DNA from 3 places in the Paenibacillus sp. IHB B 3084 genome. Region 3 is predicted to be linked to each of the others. Evidence: riboswitches for the same ligand, from Rfam matches in the RefSeq annotation. Region 3 holds a riboswitch; each other region holds the start of a gene.
What was found. Region 3 has a riboswitch for glycine ahead of ASL14_RS18755 (alanine/glycine:cation symporter family protein). Riboswitches for the same ligand answer to the same signal wherever they lie in the genome.
Positions count from the first base shown of each region.

Region 1: linked by a shared signal. The riboswitch ahead of sdaAB (L-serine ammonia-lyase, iron-sulfur-dependent subunit beta) and the one ahead of ASL14_RS18755 (alanine/glycine:cation symporter family protein) in region 3 are both predicted to bind glycine.
Region 2: linked by a shared signal. The riboswitch ahead of gcvT (glycine cleavage system aminomethyltransferase GcvT) and the one ahead of ASL14_RS18755 (alanine/glycine:cation symporter family protein) in region 3 are both predicted to bind glycine.

Region 1 is NZ_CP013203.1:2,152,747-2,158,748, reverse strand. It holds gene ASL14_RS10105 (Ig-like domain-containing protein) at 1-1,596, shown strand, start outside; gene sdaAA (L-serine ammonia-lyase, iron-sulfur-dependent, subunit alpha) at 1,831-2,730, opposite strand; gene sdaAB (L-serine ammonia-lyase, iron-sulfur-dependent subunit beta) at 2,720-3,409, opposite strand; glycine riboswitch at 3,620-3,733, opposite strand; gene ASL14_RS10090 (DUF6359 domain-containing protein) at 3,946-5,517, shown strand; gene ASL14_RS10085 (ABC transporter ATP-binding protein) at 5,842-6,002, shown strand, end outside.
Region 2 is NZ_CP013203.1:4,249,072-4,255,073, forward strand. It holds gene gcvPB (aminomethyl-transferring glycine dehydrogenase subunit GcvPB) at 1-481, opposite strand, end outside; gene gcvPA (aminomethyl-transferring glycine dehydrogenase subunit GcvPA) at 402-1,832, opposite strand; gene gcvT (glycine cleavage system aminomethyltransferase GcvT) at 1,963-3,063, opposite strand; glycine riboswitch at 3,144-3,240, opposite strand; glycine riboswitch at 3,241-3,432, opposite strand; gene gcvH (glycine cleavage system protein GcvH) at 3,732-4,127, shown strand; gene ASL14_RS19990 (PTS mannitol transporter subunit IIBC) at 4,521-5,999, shown strand.
Region 3 is NZ_CP013203.1:3,995,542-4,001,543, forward strand. It holds gene ASL14_RS18735 (LacI family DNA-binding transcriptional regulator) at 1-555, opposite strand, end outside; gene ASL14_RS18740 (oxidoreductase) at 752-1,792, shown strand; partial or broken gene ASL14_RS18745 (family 1 glycosylhydrolase) at 1,823-1,993, shown strand; partial or broken gene ASL14_RS18750 (glycoside hydrolase family 1 protein) at 2,060-3,516, shown strand; glycine riboswitch at 3,708-3,784, shown strand; glycine riboswitch at 3,802-3,896, shown strand; gene ASL14_RS18755 (alanine/glycine:cation symporter family protein) at 4,056-5,474, shown strand; gene ASL14_RS18760 (radical SAM/SPASM domain-containing protein) at 5,683-6,002, opposite strand, start outside.

The DNA of each region.
Region 1 (6,002 bases), 1.8 Mb from region 3:
GATGTACTGAAAGGCACCATTACCGGCTATAGCGCGGGTAAGGCGACGATTACTGGTAAATACGGTACGATGTCTGCTACCATTTCGGTGGATGTGGATCAAACGAATAAGCTGAAAGCCAGCGAATCCAATATTTTTCTCCGTTTGGATGAATCCAAAAAAGTACAGGTTTCTGCGGTGTACCCGGATGGAACGGTAACGGATGTCACGGATAAAGCCACATGGTCCACAAGCGACGAAAAAATTGCGACGGTGACCAAAGGAACGATTATGGCGATTGGAGCGGGTTCGGCTACGGTGACCGCGAAGTATGGTGATAAGACGGTTTCGATTAAGGCAGACGTGGAAACGTCCAGATATCTGAATTTGAGCGAGGACAAGCTGAGCCTGAATGCCAAGGAATCCAAGAAGCTCAAGCTAACCGCGACGTACGTAACAGGTACGGAAGAAGATATCACGGATAAGGCAGAATGGAAATCCAGCAATGAAGATATTGCTTTTGTCAGCAAGGGTGAAGTGACGGGCTATAAAACAGGTGAGGCTACGATCACTGCTTCTTATGGCGGCAAAACAGTCACAGCGACGGTATCTGTGAATGTGCCTGGTGATCTGGCATTGTCCTCCAAAACGGCAACGATTGATATTAATGAAGACTATGTTGCGACTCTGACTGCTACCTATGCAGATGGTCGTAAGGAAGATGTTACACAGGATGCAGAATGGACTTCAAGTGCGGAAGATGTTGCTTCGGTATCCAAAGGTACAATTACAGGTAAAGCAGCGGGTAAGGCGGTTGTTACAGCCACTTATAATGGCAAAAAGCTGACCATTAATGTACAAGTCGGTCTCGTAGACCGTTTGGAAACAGACACACGCGTGATTGCGCTTGGTGCCCAGGAAACGAAGCAGTTGAAAGTAACAGGCGTCAAGAGTGGCGGTACAAAAACAGATGTAACCAAGGATGCCACCTGGACTACCAGCAATGTGAAAGTGGTCGAGGTTAGCGAGGGCTTGATCAAAGCGAATGGCAGTGGTAAGGCTACTGTTACAGCTTCTTATGGCAAGCAAAGCATTACATTTACAGTAGAAGTGGATGTGGCGCAACATATTGAGGCGGATGCTATCGCGTTATCGCTTAAATCCGGAGATCAAAAAACCATCGCAATTGTGGTCAAATCCAGTGATGGCAAAGAAAAAGACGTTACGGCCCAAGCCGAATGGAAAACGTTAAATTATAAGGTAGCTACAGTCAAAAAGGGACAGGTTACCGCAGTAAGCTACGGTAAAACCAATATTCAGGCGAAGTTCGGCGGGAAATATATCACCGTACCGGTGGATGTCGATACGCTTAAATATTTGCAAACTGACGAAGTCTCGCTGAATTTGAAAGTAGGACAGGTAGCTAAGGTTACGGCTACAGCTACGTATAAGGATGAGTCGGAGAAGGATGTATCCAAGCCGGCTGTCTGGTCCTCGTCCCGAATTATTGTTGCTACGGTTAAAGACGGCAGCATTAAGGCACAGGGTAAAGGTAAAGCTGTCATTACGGTGAAATATGCAGGTAAAACGACGAAGGTACAGGTGAACGTTCAGTAAGAAAAAAGGGGTGTCCCAAAAGCCATGGAAATGGCAATGGGGCGCCCCTTTGCTTTAGAGAAGGATATTCGTTGGCACTCAGATGGACGCTTCGCGAACGGACCGTTGTTCCAATCGCTGTTGTGACCAGCGAGAAAAGCTTCTGCAATCCTTCTAAAATCAAAAAAACCCGTTCTTTGATAAAATGGAAGTGTCTCCCGATCTACATGCGGGAGGAGGTTTACCGCTTAGAAGCTACGACTTATCCTTCTTGGCTGGTATGTTGCGCGTAAGCGATTCCGTCAGACGCTTGCCGGTCGGCGTTTGGGCCAGGCCGCCTTTGGCGGTCTCGCGGTGCTTGGACGGCATCGCGCTGCCTACTTCGAGCATCACGTCGATGACTTCGTCAGACGGGATGGCGCTGCGCACACCCGCCAGAGCCATATCCGCAGCGGCAAGCGCGGTCACGGCTCCCAGCCCGTTGCGTACGATGCACGGAATCTCCACGAGCCCGGCGACGGGGTCGCAAATCAGGCCGAGCGTGTTCTTGAGCGCGAGGCCCACTGCATGAATGGCCTGTTCTGGCGTACCGCCGCGCAGTTCGACCATAGCGCCTGCGGCCATCCCGATGGCTGAGCCAATCTCGGCCTGACAGCCTCCCTCCGCACCGGAGATAAAGGAATTGTTGGCGATAACGTAGCCGATCGCTCCAGCGGTGAACAGTCCGCGCACCATATGCTCGTCATCCCAGCCAAACCGCTCCTGCGCGCTGATGAACACGCCGGGAATGACCCCGCATGAACCCGCGGTAGGCGTGGCAACAATGCGACCCATGGACGCATTGACCTCCGACACGGAAAGGGCGTACGCCATGGCGAGTGCCGAGGCATCGCCGGAGCAGGTTTCCCCTGCGCGCAAATATTCTGCCAGGCGCTTGCCGTCGCCGCCCGTCAATCCGCTGCGGGATACGGTGTCCTGTGTTTGCCCGCGATGAACGGCTTCCTTCATGACTTCATAATAATCAGCCATTTGTCGGAAGATTTCTTCCTCCGGTGTGTTCGTTTCTTGTACCTGTTCCTTGATCATCAGGTGCCCAATCGTAGTGGATTCCTCGGCGCACAAGGCACCTAATTCATGCAGATGGCTAAACCGCATCGGATTCAGCTCCTTTTTTCAAATTAATCATTTTGATTTCATACATATGAGGCAAAGCCCGCAGCTCGGCAATTAATTTAGCCGGAGCGGGGCTATCGGTTTCAATAGCAGTGAGCGCTTCGCCATCCCGGCCTTTGCGATCCACGTGCATGTAGGCAATGTTAATGTCAGCTGCACCCAGCGCCGAAGTCACCGCGCCCAACGTTCCGGGCTTATCCGAGTGAAGAAGCACCAGCGTAGGCAGCTCTCCGGTCAGATTGACCCGGAACTCGTTAAGCTGCTGGACATGAATGTTTCCGCCGCCGATGGAGGAGCCTAGCAGCGTGCGCTGGTCTTCACCTTTCCATAGCTCGAAGCGGACTGTGTTCGGATGGGGGGCGGGCAGTCCGCTGACAGCGAACTCTACTTCCATCCCGGCTTGCTCTGCACATTGCTCCGCATCCGGAATCCGGTGGTCGTCTGTATCGTAATTCAGCAATCCGGCGATGAGTGCCAGGTCTGTGCCGTGTCCCTTGTACGTATCGGCAAATGAGCCGTACAGCGTCAGGCGGGCACGGTCAGGTTGCGCACCGAGCCAGTGCCGGGCAACGCGTGCGAGCCGCACTGCGCCTGCGGTATGCGAGCTGGAGGGTCCGGTCATAGCCGGACCAATAATGGAAAATACATCTTTGAAACGCATGGTGTGGCCCCCTGTATGTTTGAATACCATAGTATATGGTGCTGCCGCGCCTTGCGCGGGTGCGACGGTTTCTAATGCTGACGCAGCATGTAAGCACAAAAAAAGGACAGGATAAGGAAATTTCCCTTATCTCTGTCCTCGTTACCTGAGAGTTTCGTGCGGGTGTATACCGCCTTACCCCTTGGGTGGCTTGCGCTCTCTCCAGAGTTGCGTCAGATGGCGATTCATGGACCTGAGAGATTATCCGCCAGCCGGGTGCTGGCGTCTTGCTCCTTCGGTGCCGCCGGGATGTGCTTCCCGGACAGACTCTCCCGTCATCTTCATTCGCGTATACCGTTCAACATTTCCTCCTAAGCGTAATGTATGCCATGCTCGGTGTCAATCACAGGTTGGAATTTTACAGAATCAGGAATCTTCTCAATAAAAAAGATTAAATTTTACATAATTATGGATGAAAACAGGAAGGAATTAGAAGGTTGATAGCTAATCTGATAGAGGACAAGCTAATTTATGGAATATGGGAGGGACATTTACGAATGGTAAAAGGTTTCCGGTTCACAGGTTCACGCTTAAAAGGAATGCTGCATCTGGCGGCAATCGTATCACTGCTGGTAGGACTCTTCGTTCCATTCGGCCAGGTCAAGGCAGAGGGCTCGTTGACGGTAGCGGAAGCGCTTCAGCGTCAAAGCAGCGGAGGTACGGTGACGGTAGAAGGCTACGTCGTCGGACATGCCACCGGATCGAAAACGGCTAATTTCTCTGCCCCGTTTGCAAACGATTTTAACGTACTGATTGCGGATCAGGCGAGTGAACGTAATACGTCTAATCTGTTAAATGTACAACTGACATCCGCGTATAGAGGAGCATTTGGGCTGTCAGGCCATCCTGAGCTGATCGGCAGTAAAATTCGCGTGACGGGTGCGCTCGGTGCCTATAACAATTTTGGTGGAGTGAAAAGCCCAAGCGCTCTGGAACTGGTAAGCGGAAGCGAGCCTGGTACTCCAGGTCAACCTGGTACTACATTGCCGGATGGAAAAGGCAAAAAAGTGCTGTTTGATAATACGCACGCACAGACAGCCGGAGCAGCAGATTGGGTTATTGATGGAGCCTTTTCCGATTTTGCGGGCGGACTGCGTAATGCAGGTTTTACCGTGGACCCGTTGAACCGTTCCATTCCTTTTACCTATGGAGAGCAGGCTATAACGTACGACAAGCTGCGTCCATACGATGTGTTCATCATTGGTGAAGCCAATGTTGCCTTTAAGGCATCCGAGCAGGCCGCACTGGTGCAATATGTGAAGAATGGAGGCAGCATTTTCTTCATTTCTGACCACTATAACGCTGACCGGAACAAAAACCGTTGGGATTCCTCCGAGGTTATGAACGGCTACCGCCGTGGAGCCTATTCCAATCCGGCCAAAGGCATGACTACAGAAGAAGCTGCATCACCAGCTATGCAGGGATTAACCAGTTCCGACTGGCTGGCGACGAACTTTGGCGTTCGTTTCCGCTACAATGCACTTGGTGACGTGAACGCTACGGACATCGTAGCGGCAGATCAATCCTTTGGCATTACGAAGGGTGTACGTTCGATAGCAATGCATGCTGGTTCTACACTGGCGATTATTGACCCGACCAAGGCGAAAGGAATCGCCTATATCCCTACAGGCACGAAAAAATGGGGTAATGCCGTGGACCAGGGTGTCTATATCGGCGGGGGTCGTGCTGAAGGACCTTATGCTGCTGTAGCCAAGGTAGGTCAGGGCAAGGCAGCGTTTATCGGTGATTCTTCACCAGTTGAGGATGCCACGCCGAAATATGTACGTGAGGAAAACGGACAGTCGAAGAAGACGTACGATGGATTCAAGGAAGTGGACGATTCCACCTTCCTGGTACAGACGGTCCAATGGCTCGCATGGAAGCAGGACTATACGAAGCTGTCCGATGTAGCGGGCCTGACGCTGGACCAGCCAACACAGTTGCTGCCGTTCGAGGAGCCTGCGGCTTCCACGGAACCGCAGCCTGAGCCTTGGGCTGCTCCGGCAGCGGGCTACAAATGGTATGATCCAAGAACGTTCAAATCCGGCTCCTATGGAGCGGCTTTGTAACTAACGAAGAGAGCACAATTTGAGCTGTACTAGCCAGTCGCTTGATCCCTTTAAGGGGGTCAGGCGGCTTTTTTTGCGCTGAAAATTAACCTGTGGTTGGTTATTTCATTACATTTTGTGCCAGAAAGGTCGCGCTGCTGCTGAATCATTGGTTTTATCAATGATGATGATAGTCTAATCTTAATTGATATATCCATATACTGGTGGTAGGATGAATTCAAATTATTCCGACTAAATCGGTATGTAATGTTTATGAGAGGTTTAACATCAAGCGTGGCGTGCATAAGCAGGACAAGGCCATGGAGAACGGAGGAAGCACACACATTGAGTATCGAGCCGGTGTTGGAGATCAAAGGGTTAACGGTATCTTTTCGCATTAAGGATCAATATTACCCCGCAGTTGACCATCTGGATCTGACGGTCAACCCCAATGAGGTGCTGGCTGTGGTCGGGGAATCCGGCTGCGGCAAAAGCGCGCTGGCGCT
Region 2 (6,002 bases), 250 kb from region 3:
CGGCGGGCTGAAGGGTGACGGCATCCATGCCGGTTAACGCGGCCAGATCGCTTTGAAGCGTATGGAGCAGTGCCATGGCTCCCTGGATGCTGCCCTCTGGCTGGTACGGATGGATTTTGGCGAAGCCTGCATAACGGGCGACATCCTCGTTTACCTTGGGGTTATATTTCATCGTACAGGAGCCGAGCGGATAAAATCCGTTGTCCACGCCAAAATTGCGCCGTGACAGGGCGGTATAATGTCGAATTACGTCTACTTCGTATACCTCGGGCAATGCCGCAGGCTCGCTACGCTGCGCATAATCCGGCAAAAGCTCTGCCACCGGACGGCGGGGAACATCGCATTCGGGCAGGGAATAGGCGATACGGCCTGATCTGCTCAATTCAAAAATGAGCGCCTGATCATGCTCTTTCATCTGATTTCGACTGGATTCGACTTCTGGATTCGGTATACCCTGATCTTGTCCGGTGGTGTGTGTCATAGCAATCCCCCAAGATGTGTACGAATTGATCGATCTCTTCCTTTGTTCGTTGCTCTGTCACGGCAATCAGCATGTGACCTGCATATTTCTCATAATCCCGCCCTAACTCGTAGCCGCCGATAAATCCGGCAGCAAGCAATCCGGCTTGCAATTTATTCATATCAGTACCCTCAGGTAACCGCAGGGCAAACTCGTTAAAGGTGGGTGCAGTAAAGGAGGCTGTCACGCCCTTCAAGCCGAGTAGTTGCTCCAATGCGTAACGACTTTTGTGCAAGTTTAGCTCGGCTACTTCCGCGATGCCCTGTCTACCCATGACGGACAAATACACAGAGGCGGATAAGGCGAGCAACGCCTGATTGGAGCATATGTTAGAGGTGGCCTTTTCCCGGCGGATATGCTGTTCCCGTGCCTGTAAGGTCAGCACGAAGCCGCGTTTACCGTTGCGATCTGTGGTCTGGCCCACTATACGTCCGGGGATACGGCGCATATGCGCCTGAGAAACGGCAAAGTAACCACAGGTTGGGCCACCGAGGGAGGAGGAGATGCCGAGCGGCTGCGCGTCTCCTACGACAATATCCGCGCCCTGCTTACCGGGTGCTTCCAGCAAGCCCAGCGCCAGCGGATTGGCGCTGACAACCATAAGACCCTTGTGGGCATGGATCAGGTCAGCCATCGGCTTCAGATTTTCCACGGCCCCGAAAAAATTAGGGCTTTGGACCAAAACTGCCGCCGTCTGCTCCGATATGGCCGCCGTTAATGCCTTCACGTCAGTTACACCATCTGCACAGTCGATCTCTACGATATCCAAATCCAGCCCGCGCGCATAGGCAGCCAACACCTGACGTGCCTCCGGATGGACGGTCCGCGATACGATAATCTGCTTGCGGCGGGTGGCAGCGGCAGCCAATGAGCCTGCTTCTGCCAGCGCAGTCGCTCCATCATACATGCTGGCATTGGCTACAGCCATGCCTGTTAATTCGCATATATACGATTGAAATTCGAAGATGGCTTGCAGCTCGCCCTGGCTTACCTCCGGCTGATAAGGAGTGTAGGCTGTATAAAATTCCGAGCGCGAAGTGATATGCTGGATGACGGACGGAATATGATGATCGTAAATCCCTGCGCCGAGAAAGCTGGCGTGCGTGTCTGTATTGGCATTTTGCCCGGCCAGTCCTGATAAGTGGCGGGTTAAGGCTCTTTCGTCTAATCGAGAAGACAGGGGCAGCTCCCCTTTATACCGGATCGCCTCAGGAATATCGCTGAATAAATCGTCGATGGACGATGCGCCGACCACGCGCAGCATTTCAGCTTGATCCTGCTCGGTCATGGGAAGATAACGATGCTGTTTCATTGGGTCTGGCTCCTTTCAACCAACAAGATCGTAAAAACGTAAAACGATTAATAAACGATTAATAAATGATTGCCAACTGGGCAGCGGTTAGTAACGGATCACGATAGTTATAGTAAGACGAGCGTTTAAATCAGTGTGGACGTTTATAAAAGGGTGCGGCTACCACCTCGGCGCGCAGGCGCTTGCCACGAATCTCGACCTCCAGCGGCGTGGATAGGGAACTAAAACGACTGTCCACCAGAGCCAAACCCAGATTACGTTTTAAGGTGGGCGACTGGGTTCCCGTTGTGACCTCGCCGATGTGCTGTCCTTCCGCAAAAACGGGATAATGGGCACGCGGTATGCCACGGTCAAGCATTTCCAGCCCGATCAGCTTGCGCGGAATGCCTTGTTCTTTCTGGCGTTGCAGAGCCTCTCTACCGATAAAATCTCCCTTATTCAGCTTGACGAAAAAGCCTAAACCAGCTTCCAGCGGTGAAATCGTGGCGGACAGCTCCTGTCCGTACAGCGGCAGCCGCGCCTCGAAACGCAGTGTATCCCGGGCTCCAAGTCCGGCGGGAACCAGACCATACGGCTCACCGATGCGAAGCAATCCGTCCCACACTGCCGGTGCATTCGCAGCAGGCACATAAAATTCAAAGCCGTCTTCCCCCGTGTATCCGGTGCGGGAGACGAGCGCTTTTGCTCCGAATAATTGCACATTCTCGCTGAATCGGAAGGAAGCCAGCTTTGTAATGTCCGTGTCTGTCACGGCTGCGGCAATACGTGCAGCTTCAGGTCCTTGCAACGCCAGCAGTGCCACCGCATCTGATATGTTTTCCATATGAACGGATGCAGGCGCATGGCGAAGCAGCCAATCCCAATCCTTATCGATGTTGGAGGCATTCACAACGAGCATGTAACGCTCCGGCCCTTTGTAGTAGACAAGGAGGTCGTCTACTACACCTCCATCCGGGTAACACAGGAGCGAATATTGGGCCTGGCCCGGCTCCAATTGGCTGACATCGTTCGTCGTCACCTGTTGCAGAAATGCTTCGGCTTCCTGGCCCTCGACCAAGAATTCACCCATATGCGATACATCGAATAATCCTGCACGTTGCCGGACGGCCTCATGTTCCTTTTGAATGCCACTGAACTGTACAGGCAGCTCCCAGCCGCCAAAATCAATGCAACGAACCCCCGACAGCGTGCTGTAGGATGAATGCAGCGGCGTTTTTCGCAAGTTAGTCATTTTTCCACTCCTATCCGGTGTGATCGGCTAAACAAAAAAGACAGGCCGAAAAAAACGTATGGACGGCAGTCCACACACTTTTTTTCAGCTCTGTCCTTGATACCTGAGAGTTACCCCGGTGTGTACCGGGTTTCCCCTTGGGTGATCCGCCTGTATGGCGAATGCTCTCCAGAGATGCGTCCGGCAGAGGTCCTTTTGCCTGAGAGATTCACCTGCGGTGCAGGTTTACTCCTTCGGCGCTGCCTCTGGATCAGCTATACGTCATCCGGTCCTGCCGGTTGGTTACAGCTTGATCCGACTCGCTTGCTGCCTTGTTTTACAGGTGGCAACAGCGATGCGAGTGTTGACAGTCTCTCCCTCCACGTTCATCCGCGTTTACAATTATCGGGTGTTTCCAAAAGCACTTGTTATAACCCATTAATACGCAAATTTATTCGAAATGTCAACAAAAATGTCATGAAAAACATTGTTAAAAACATTTTATTCATAAATAAGGATATGTAAGCGTTTGTTATAATCTGTCGTATTTTAGTTAGAAAGATATATGGAGTAATGTGAAATATTTTTGTTAGTATTATTGACATGATAGTTCTAGTTGTCATAATCTTAACCTGTCATAGACGGGTAGGCAAAACGATGTAATCCATATGAAAGCGAGGCGGAGCAGGATGAGTGAAGTGAAGCAGCAATTGTGGTACACGGAAGAACATGAATGGGTTCAGCGCACAGAGGATGGAACGGTACGAATCGGTATTACGGACTTTGCACAGCATCAACTGGGCGATATCGTTTTTGTGGAGCTGCCTGGGGAGGGAGCAGCGATTGAGCAGGGGGCGGAGATTGGTACTATTGAATCGGTAAAGACAGTATCCGACCTGTTCGCTCCAGTAACGGGAACGGTGTTGAAGGTGAATGAAGCGCTGGAAGGTACGCCTGAGCTGGTAAACGAATCGCCCTACGAAAAAGGCTGGATGATCGAAGTGAAGATTGGGGAAGATCTGGAGGGAGCATTAAGCAAGCTGCTGTCTGCGGATCAGTACGAGCAGTTGACTGCCAATGAGTAATAATGGGGCAATGTAGATTGGATAATTGAATAAGGGCGGCGTTTGTCCGCTCGATTTTGTATAAAAATAGTCGCGATGAATTGGCATAGCGGCTATTTTTGCTGTCTTTTTTTGCAAGCGTAATTACGTGTTTTTCTCTTGTTTAGAGGATAGACCTCATACATAAATTGTACCGATGACAGGATGGTTTTTCAACTAAACACTCGTGTTACAGGCCATATTAAGAGGAATTATGCAGAATGATTTCGCGCCTGTTTATCTTAAATTTAAATGTTGTCATCAACGTTCATGACGAAAGTACGTTTTCATTTCGTTGATGAAGATAGCGTTGTCATTTAGTATGAATTTTAAGAAAAGGTAGTGATGCTTTTTACCTAAAAGGAGGATATGAATATGAGCACAGTGGACACAAAGTCCAGTTCAAACGGAGGAGCGCGCGTTGCCGTACAGCGTTTTGGCCGTTTTCTCAGTGGTATGGTTATGCCCAATATGGGGGCCTTTATCGCATGGGGATTGATCACGGCACTCTTTATTCCGACCGGATGGTTCCCAAATGAGGGGTTTGCACAACTGGTTGATCCGATGAAAAATTATTTGCTGCCGCTGCTGATCGGTTATACAGGTGGCACAATGATTCACGGACAGCGCGGAGGTGTGATCGGGGCCATTATGACGATGGGTGTCATTGTCGGGGCGGCCATTCCGATGTTTCTCGGCGCGATGGTAGCTGGTCCGCTGGCTGCATGGATATTGAAGAAATTCGACAAAGCGATTGACGGCAAAGTTAAATCAGGCTTTGAAATGCTGGTCAATAACTTCTCGGCAGGGATTATCGGGGCGATTTTAGCGTTGCTTGCCCATGTGGCAATCGGCCCGGTAGTACAAATCATCAGTCAAGTGTTGTCAGCAGGGGTACAGTTCCTCGTGAACGCAGGGCTGTTGCCGCTCGTCAATCTCATTATTGAGCCCGGAAAAGTATTGTTTTTAAACAACGCGCTGAACCACGGAGTATTGAGTCCGATTGCGCTGGAGGAAGCTTCAAGAACAGGCAAATCCGTTTTGTTCATGCTGGAATCCAACCCTGGACCGGGGCTTGGTATTTTGCTGGCCTACTGCCTGTTTGGTAAAGGTTCTGCGAAGTCGTCGGCTCCCGGTGCGGTCATCATTCACTTTTTCGGCGGGATTCATGAAATTTATTTCCCTTATATTTTGATGAAGCCGATTCTGATTCTTGCTGCTATAGCAGGGGGCGTAGTGGGAACGTTCTGTTTCATGCTGACAGGTGCCGGACTGGTTGCAGCTCCTTCACCGGGTAGTATCATTGCTTATTTCCTGATGACGCCAAAAGGTGGATATTTGCCAATGCTGAGCGGTGTGATCGCTGCTGCGGTCGTATCGTTTGCTGTTGCTGCTGTGTTACTCAAGACAGGTAAGCAAAAAGAAGAGGATCTTGAGGAAGCGGCATCCCGCATGAAGGATATGAAAACTCAAAGCAAGGGTGCAAGCGAAAACGCTACTGTAACGGAAGATAACCGCGAAGCTGATCGTGCTGCGGAGATTGCCGAAGTTCAAACGGTCAAGGATAAATCAGATGTGAACAAGATCGTCTTTTCCTGTGATGCAGGTATGGGCTCAAGCGCTATGGGCGCCTCGATTTTACGCAAAAAAATGAAGCAGGCGGGTGTGGACGTTACGGTAACGAACACGGCAATCAGTGAGATTCCGCAGGATGCAGATATTGTCATTACGCAAAAAACGTTGACAGACCGGGCTAAAACGGTAGCTCCGAATGCCGAGCACATTTCCATTGACAATTTCCTGAAGAGCCCTGAATACGAAGCGCTGGTGGAACGTCTGAAATCCGATTCTTAATCC
Region 3 (6,002 bases):
GCTACTCGGGCGACCAAAGGCGTTGGCTATACGAGTATAGCCTTTTTGTATCAAGTGTTTTAGCGCTAGCATATATCCTTCATACTGGTCCATGGCGACGGAGCGAATATCGGTATGATCCATTCGTTGCCATGACACGATCGGGCCATACTTGCAATAAGTGCTTAACAAATCGGTATCATTTACACAGGAAATGATAACTAACGCATCAACTCTTTTTCTTTTCAGATCTTCGAAGGCCAGAAGCTCTTTCTTCTTGTCTTCTTCGGAAGTATAAATAATCGTTTGGAATTCATACTGGGCCGCCACCTCTACAAAGCTGTTCAGAAATGCGAGAACAATTTCATTAATGGTTGAAGTGATAATGCCAATTTGAAGGGTCTGACCTTTGGATAAGGAAATGGCGTTCCGGTTGGGAACGTAATCCAGCTCCTGCATGATTTTTAAAATTTTGCTTCTCGTTTCCTGGCTCACATGGGGGGAATTGTTTAATACTCTGGATACCGTAGCTTTGGAAAAGCCAGCCAGTTTGGCAATTTGATCAAGATTCGACATGATGCTTCTCCTCACATAAGAAAAATACTTGACATGAAACGCGTTACAACGCTTAGGATGCTTATGAGGGCATTACGTCCATTTTATATCATCTGTCAATGCATTTCAAAAGAACAGTTCTTATGATGTGGTATTATTCTGGCAATACTTGCGATATCGTAAAGCTAAGCCTTTAGGGAACGAGGGGATTTGCGAAATGACGATTCAAATTGCATATTTAGGATTTGGCAAAAGTACAACCAGATATCATCTGCCCTATGTTCAGATCAGGGACACCTTTCAAGTATCGAGAGTGTTCACACGCCAAGTGAGGGAGGACATGGAAACGGCTTACCCGGACATTCAGTTCTCGGACCAAATTATGGACGTTCTGGGCGACCCGGAAATATCACTTGTCGTTGTATGTACGCCTTCCTCTACGCATTATGAATATGCAAAATTGGCACTATCCCATGGCAAGCATGTGCTGGTGGAAAAGCCTTTTTGTGAAAACCTTGAGCAAGCGCGGGAACTGACCCAACTCGCCAAGGAACATAATCTCATCATTATGCCTTATCAAAACCGTAGGTTTGACAGCGATTATCTGGCGTTCAAGGAAGCTCTCCATTCCGGAAAACTGGGCGACATCGTCGAAATTGAATCCCATTACGACTATTTCCGTCCCGATGCCAGTATGCCCGGCGGCAATCCTGTCAACGGAATGTACTACGGACTCGGTGTTCATACATTGGACAGGCTCATCGCCTTATTTGGCAGACCGGAGCAAGTCGGGTATGACATCAAGTCCATTCGTACTCCTCAGGGCGCTGATGATTACAATGAAACCATATTGTATTACCCGGACAAAAAAGTGATTGTCAAAACCTCTCTTGTGGTGTGTCTGCCTTACCCGCAGTTCACCATTCACGGGACGAAAGGCAGCTTTGTCAAATGGGGGGACGATCAGCAGGAAACCTGGCTGAAAGCCGGCAAGACCCCGGATGCGGAAGGTTTCGGACTGGATGATCCGTCTTCCTATGGCAAGCTTAAATACGTGCTACCCGGTAGCAGTGAAGCTATTGAAGAAACCATTCCTACACCGGTAGGAGATTATGGACAACTGTATGACTCATTGTATGCGTCTATCGTGAACGGCACACCCAAGCTGGTGAAGGACGAGGAGATTTTGCTGACAATTGAAATATTGGAAAACGGCTTTAAGCAGCCTTCCCCGTCCATCGTTGATTTCCGGCGATAGACTTGCCATCAAGAAAGGAAGTTATGCCATAACCAGTGTGAGGGTGCTTATAACGAGGATGGTAATGGCTGGTCCACTCAGGACGTATCGCCACAAGGAATCAAGGGCTCTATTACAGAAGTGCCTACAGAAGACAATATGAAGCTGGTAGGTATTGATTTTTACCATCGTTACAAAGAAGATATCAAGCTGTTTGCGCAGGACAACACCTGATTGGAATGCTCCACAAGTGTTAACCTATAAACTAAGAAAAGAGGCTCTTATACTATGACTAAGACATTAAAAGGATTTCCGAAAAACTTTCTGTGGGGCGGGGCAACCGCAGCCAACCAATTGGAAGGCGCTTTTGACGTAGATGGAAAAGGATTGTCCAGTGCGGACGTAATTGCCTATGTACCCAAAGCAGAGCGCACAAACGATCATGCTATAGAGATTTCGTCCGAGCGACTCGAAGACATTTTGGCTGGCAAGGTAAATGCCCGTTTTCCAAAGCGCGAAGGTGTGGACTTCTATCATCATTACAAAGAAGATATCGCATTGTTTGCGGAAATGGGCTTTAAGGTATTCCGTATGTCCATCAACTGGTCGCGGATTTTCCCGAATGGCGATGATGCAGAGCCGAATGAAGCAGGACTGCAATTTTACGATAATGTATTTGACGAGCTGCGCAAGTATGGGATAGAGCCACTGGTGACATTGTCCCATTACGAAACACCGCTAGGTCTGACACAGAAGTATAATGGGTGGCTGGGTCGCGAAGTAATACAGCACTACGTAAATTATGCCGAAACGGTGTTTACACGTTATAAGGATAAAGTGAAATACTGGCTGACTTTTAATGAGATCAATGTGATGACGATGAGTCCGTTCACAGGTGGCGGTGTGGTCATTGACCGTGTAGATAACAAGCAGCAAGCGATCTATCAAGCCCTGCATCACCAGTTTGTGGCGAGCGCATTGGCGACAAAACGAGGCCATGAGATTATTCCTGGCTCTCAAATCGGATGTATGCTGGCTCGTATGGAAAGCTATGCACATACGTGTAACCCGGAAGACGTGCTGAAAAGTCAGCATGAAAACCAGATGAATCTGTTCTTTACGGATGTACATGCCCGTGGGAAATATTCAAATTATATGAACCGTTATTTTGAAGAAAATAATATTGTTTTGCACACAGAACCCGGCGATGCCGAAATTCTGAAAAACAACACGGTCGATTACATCTCATTCAGCTATTACATGACCTTGACTGTCTCTGCAGGTCCGGAAGGCGAGAAAGCAGCGGGGAACCTGATTGGCGGCGTGAAAAATCCATATTTGCAATCCTCTGACTGGGGCTGGCAGATTGATCCGATCGGCCTGCGTGTTACGCTGAACACATTATATGACCGTTATCAAAGCCGCTGTTCATCGTGGAAAACGGCTTGGGTGCATATGACAAGGTGGAAGAAGACGGCTCCATTCACGACACGTATCGCATTGATTATTTGCGCCAACATATCGCTCAAATGAAGGAAGCGATTGCGGACGGTGTGGATCTGATCGGTTACACTAGCTGGGGACCTATCGACCTCGTGAGTATGTCCACTTCCGAAATGTCCAAGCGTTACGGATTTATTTATGTTGATCTGGACGATGACGGTAACGGAACACTGAAGCGCTCCAAGAAGGATTCTTTTGACTGGTACAAAAATGTAATTGCCACCAACGGCGAAGAACTGTAATCCAAGCTAACTGAATATAACCCAATATGGCCTGGGGGCGGGTGCGGCAGAGAACATCATGAGGATGAATCTGGCTGCGCCCGCCTTTATTTTATAGGCTCATCTTAAGATAACCAAACGACTTCACAAATTTTTCACTTGTAAAAAGCTGAAAGTTTTCTGTATAATAAAAAACAATTTCATATGTCTGGTTGATGTTTGCGGGAGATGGAACGTAAGTTCCGACCGAAGGGGCAAAACTCTCAGGTGCTTGGGCTGATAACAGCAACAAGCGGGACCGTAAACGGACAGAACTCTGGAGAGACCCTTAATTGGGCGCCGAAGGTGCACCGCAGATATCATCTGCTTAAACTCTCAGGCAAAAGGACAGAGACGCGAATAACCTGTGACAGGGGATGCCCTAGGCTTTTTTATGAGCTGTTAGTGGCTGAATCCTGCACAAGATGGTTGTATTTTTTCGTGCCTTTAACCTCTCCAGGAGTCGAATCAGCGGATTTGACTCTTTTTTGTTTTTTAATATGCTGGAGGAGCGGGTTGAAATGAATTTGGTACATGTGTTAGAAGCGATTAGCAGTTGGATATGGGGTGCCCCTCTGATCATTCTCGTCATGGGAACAGGTCTGTGGCTGACCATACGTTTGAAAATGTTGCAGGTTTTCCGCCTGCCTCTGGCGATCAAGCTGATCGGCAAGGCCCCAAATGAAGGTAGCGGGGATGTCAGCAGCTTTGCGGCCCTGAGTACGGCGCTGGCGGCTACAGTAGGTACAGGAAGTATCGTCGGCGTTGCAACAGCGATTAAGCTGGGGGGACCGGGTGCCTTGTTCTGGATGGTTGTTGCAGCCTTTTTCGGGATGGCGACGAAATATGCGGAAGGTGTGCTTGCGGTAAAATACCGGGTGAAGGATCGGAATGGACAATTTTCCGGCGGCCCTATGTATTATATTGAAAAAGGGCTTGGACGCCGCTTTAAACCGCTGGCGATGCTGTTCGCCTTTTCCGGGATGCTGGTGGCGCTGTTCGGGATTGGAACGTTTCCGCAGGTCAAAGCGATTGTATCCTCGACCGAAAACAGCTTTGGTGTTCCGCCGATTGTAACGGCAGTGATCATTGCTACCCTTACGGGACTCGTTACCATTGGAGGGCTCAAAAGCATTGCCAAGGTATCGACCAAAGTCGTTCCCTTCAAAACAGGCTTGTACGTGCTGATCTGTATGATCGTACTGATTCGGTTCGCCGATCAGATTCCTGCCGCACTCGCGCTTGTGCTGCATTCGGCATTTTCCACGACGTCTGCGACGGGTGGATTTGCCGGGGCTACAATTATGCTGGCAATGCGCAGCGGGGTAGCCAGAGGGATTTTTGCCAATGAGGCCGGATTGGGAAGCGCACCGATTGCAGCCGCAGCCGCCAAAACCAAATGGCCTGCGGAGCAGGGGTTGATTTCCATGACAGGTGTCTTTATAGATACGATGATTATTTGTGTGATGACCGGGTTGACGCTGCTGGTTAGCGGCGTATGGAGCGGTCCTACCGATGCGGGCTTGATGACGCAGCAAGCTTTCTCCAGCGCATTCCCGCTTGGTGCGGAACTGCTCACAATCATTCTGATTATGTTTGCGTTCACCACGATGCTTGGCTGGAACTACTACGGAGAACGCTGTGTTGAATATTTGCTGGGTGTCAAATGGATTAAACCGTACCGTTATCTGTTCATTGCACTGGTTGCCGGAGGCGCGTTTATTAAGCTGGATGCGATCTGGTTACTGGCAGATATCTTTAACGCCATGATGGCCTTCCCGAACTTGATTGCACTGCTTGGCTTGTCGGGAATTGTAGTTGCAGAAACCCGTACCTATATGGATTCCCTGTATCCCAACAAGAAAAAGGGAATAATTGCAGGTGCCAGTGCAGGAGCAGCCATAGACATAGAAGAAAAAGGACAAACAGTTAGCTCGTAAAGAAACAACGAAAAGGGAGTGTCCCTCAGCCATTACAGGCTGGGAGGGCACTCCCTTTTTGCGTTATAGAGCAGGATGAAGCTCGGGCGCTCTATAGATATGTGTACTTAGCCTACTTTAGGATTAGCTTAAATTGCCGGGTACAGATTTGGACAGACGGCCAGTTGTAATCGCTGTAGGTCGTACAGCAGGACGAATAATCTTCATGTTATTTCACCTCCTCCGATTGGGATTGCAGCCATACCGTACGCAAGGTTCGCTTGATCTGCCGTTTTTCGTAGGAGCAAGGGCGGTTCCCCGTGCGCATCCGGTACAGGGGGCAATGATTCCCCTGACAGGCAGGTCGGAAAAAGCAGGCTTGGCACTTTGCGTCCGTTTCTTCACCTGAAGTGGTCCACAGCGCCATTTTATCGAGATCCAGCTCCATGCTCCCATCCCCGTGAATCTGGCCCAACTGATTGTTTTCCTGATCTATGGCGACTGAGCATTTGTACAGCTTTCCGTCTGATCCTATAATCAGGGAATTGG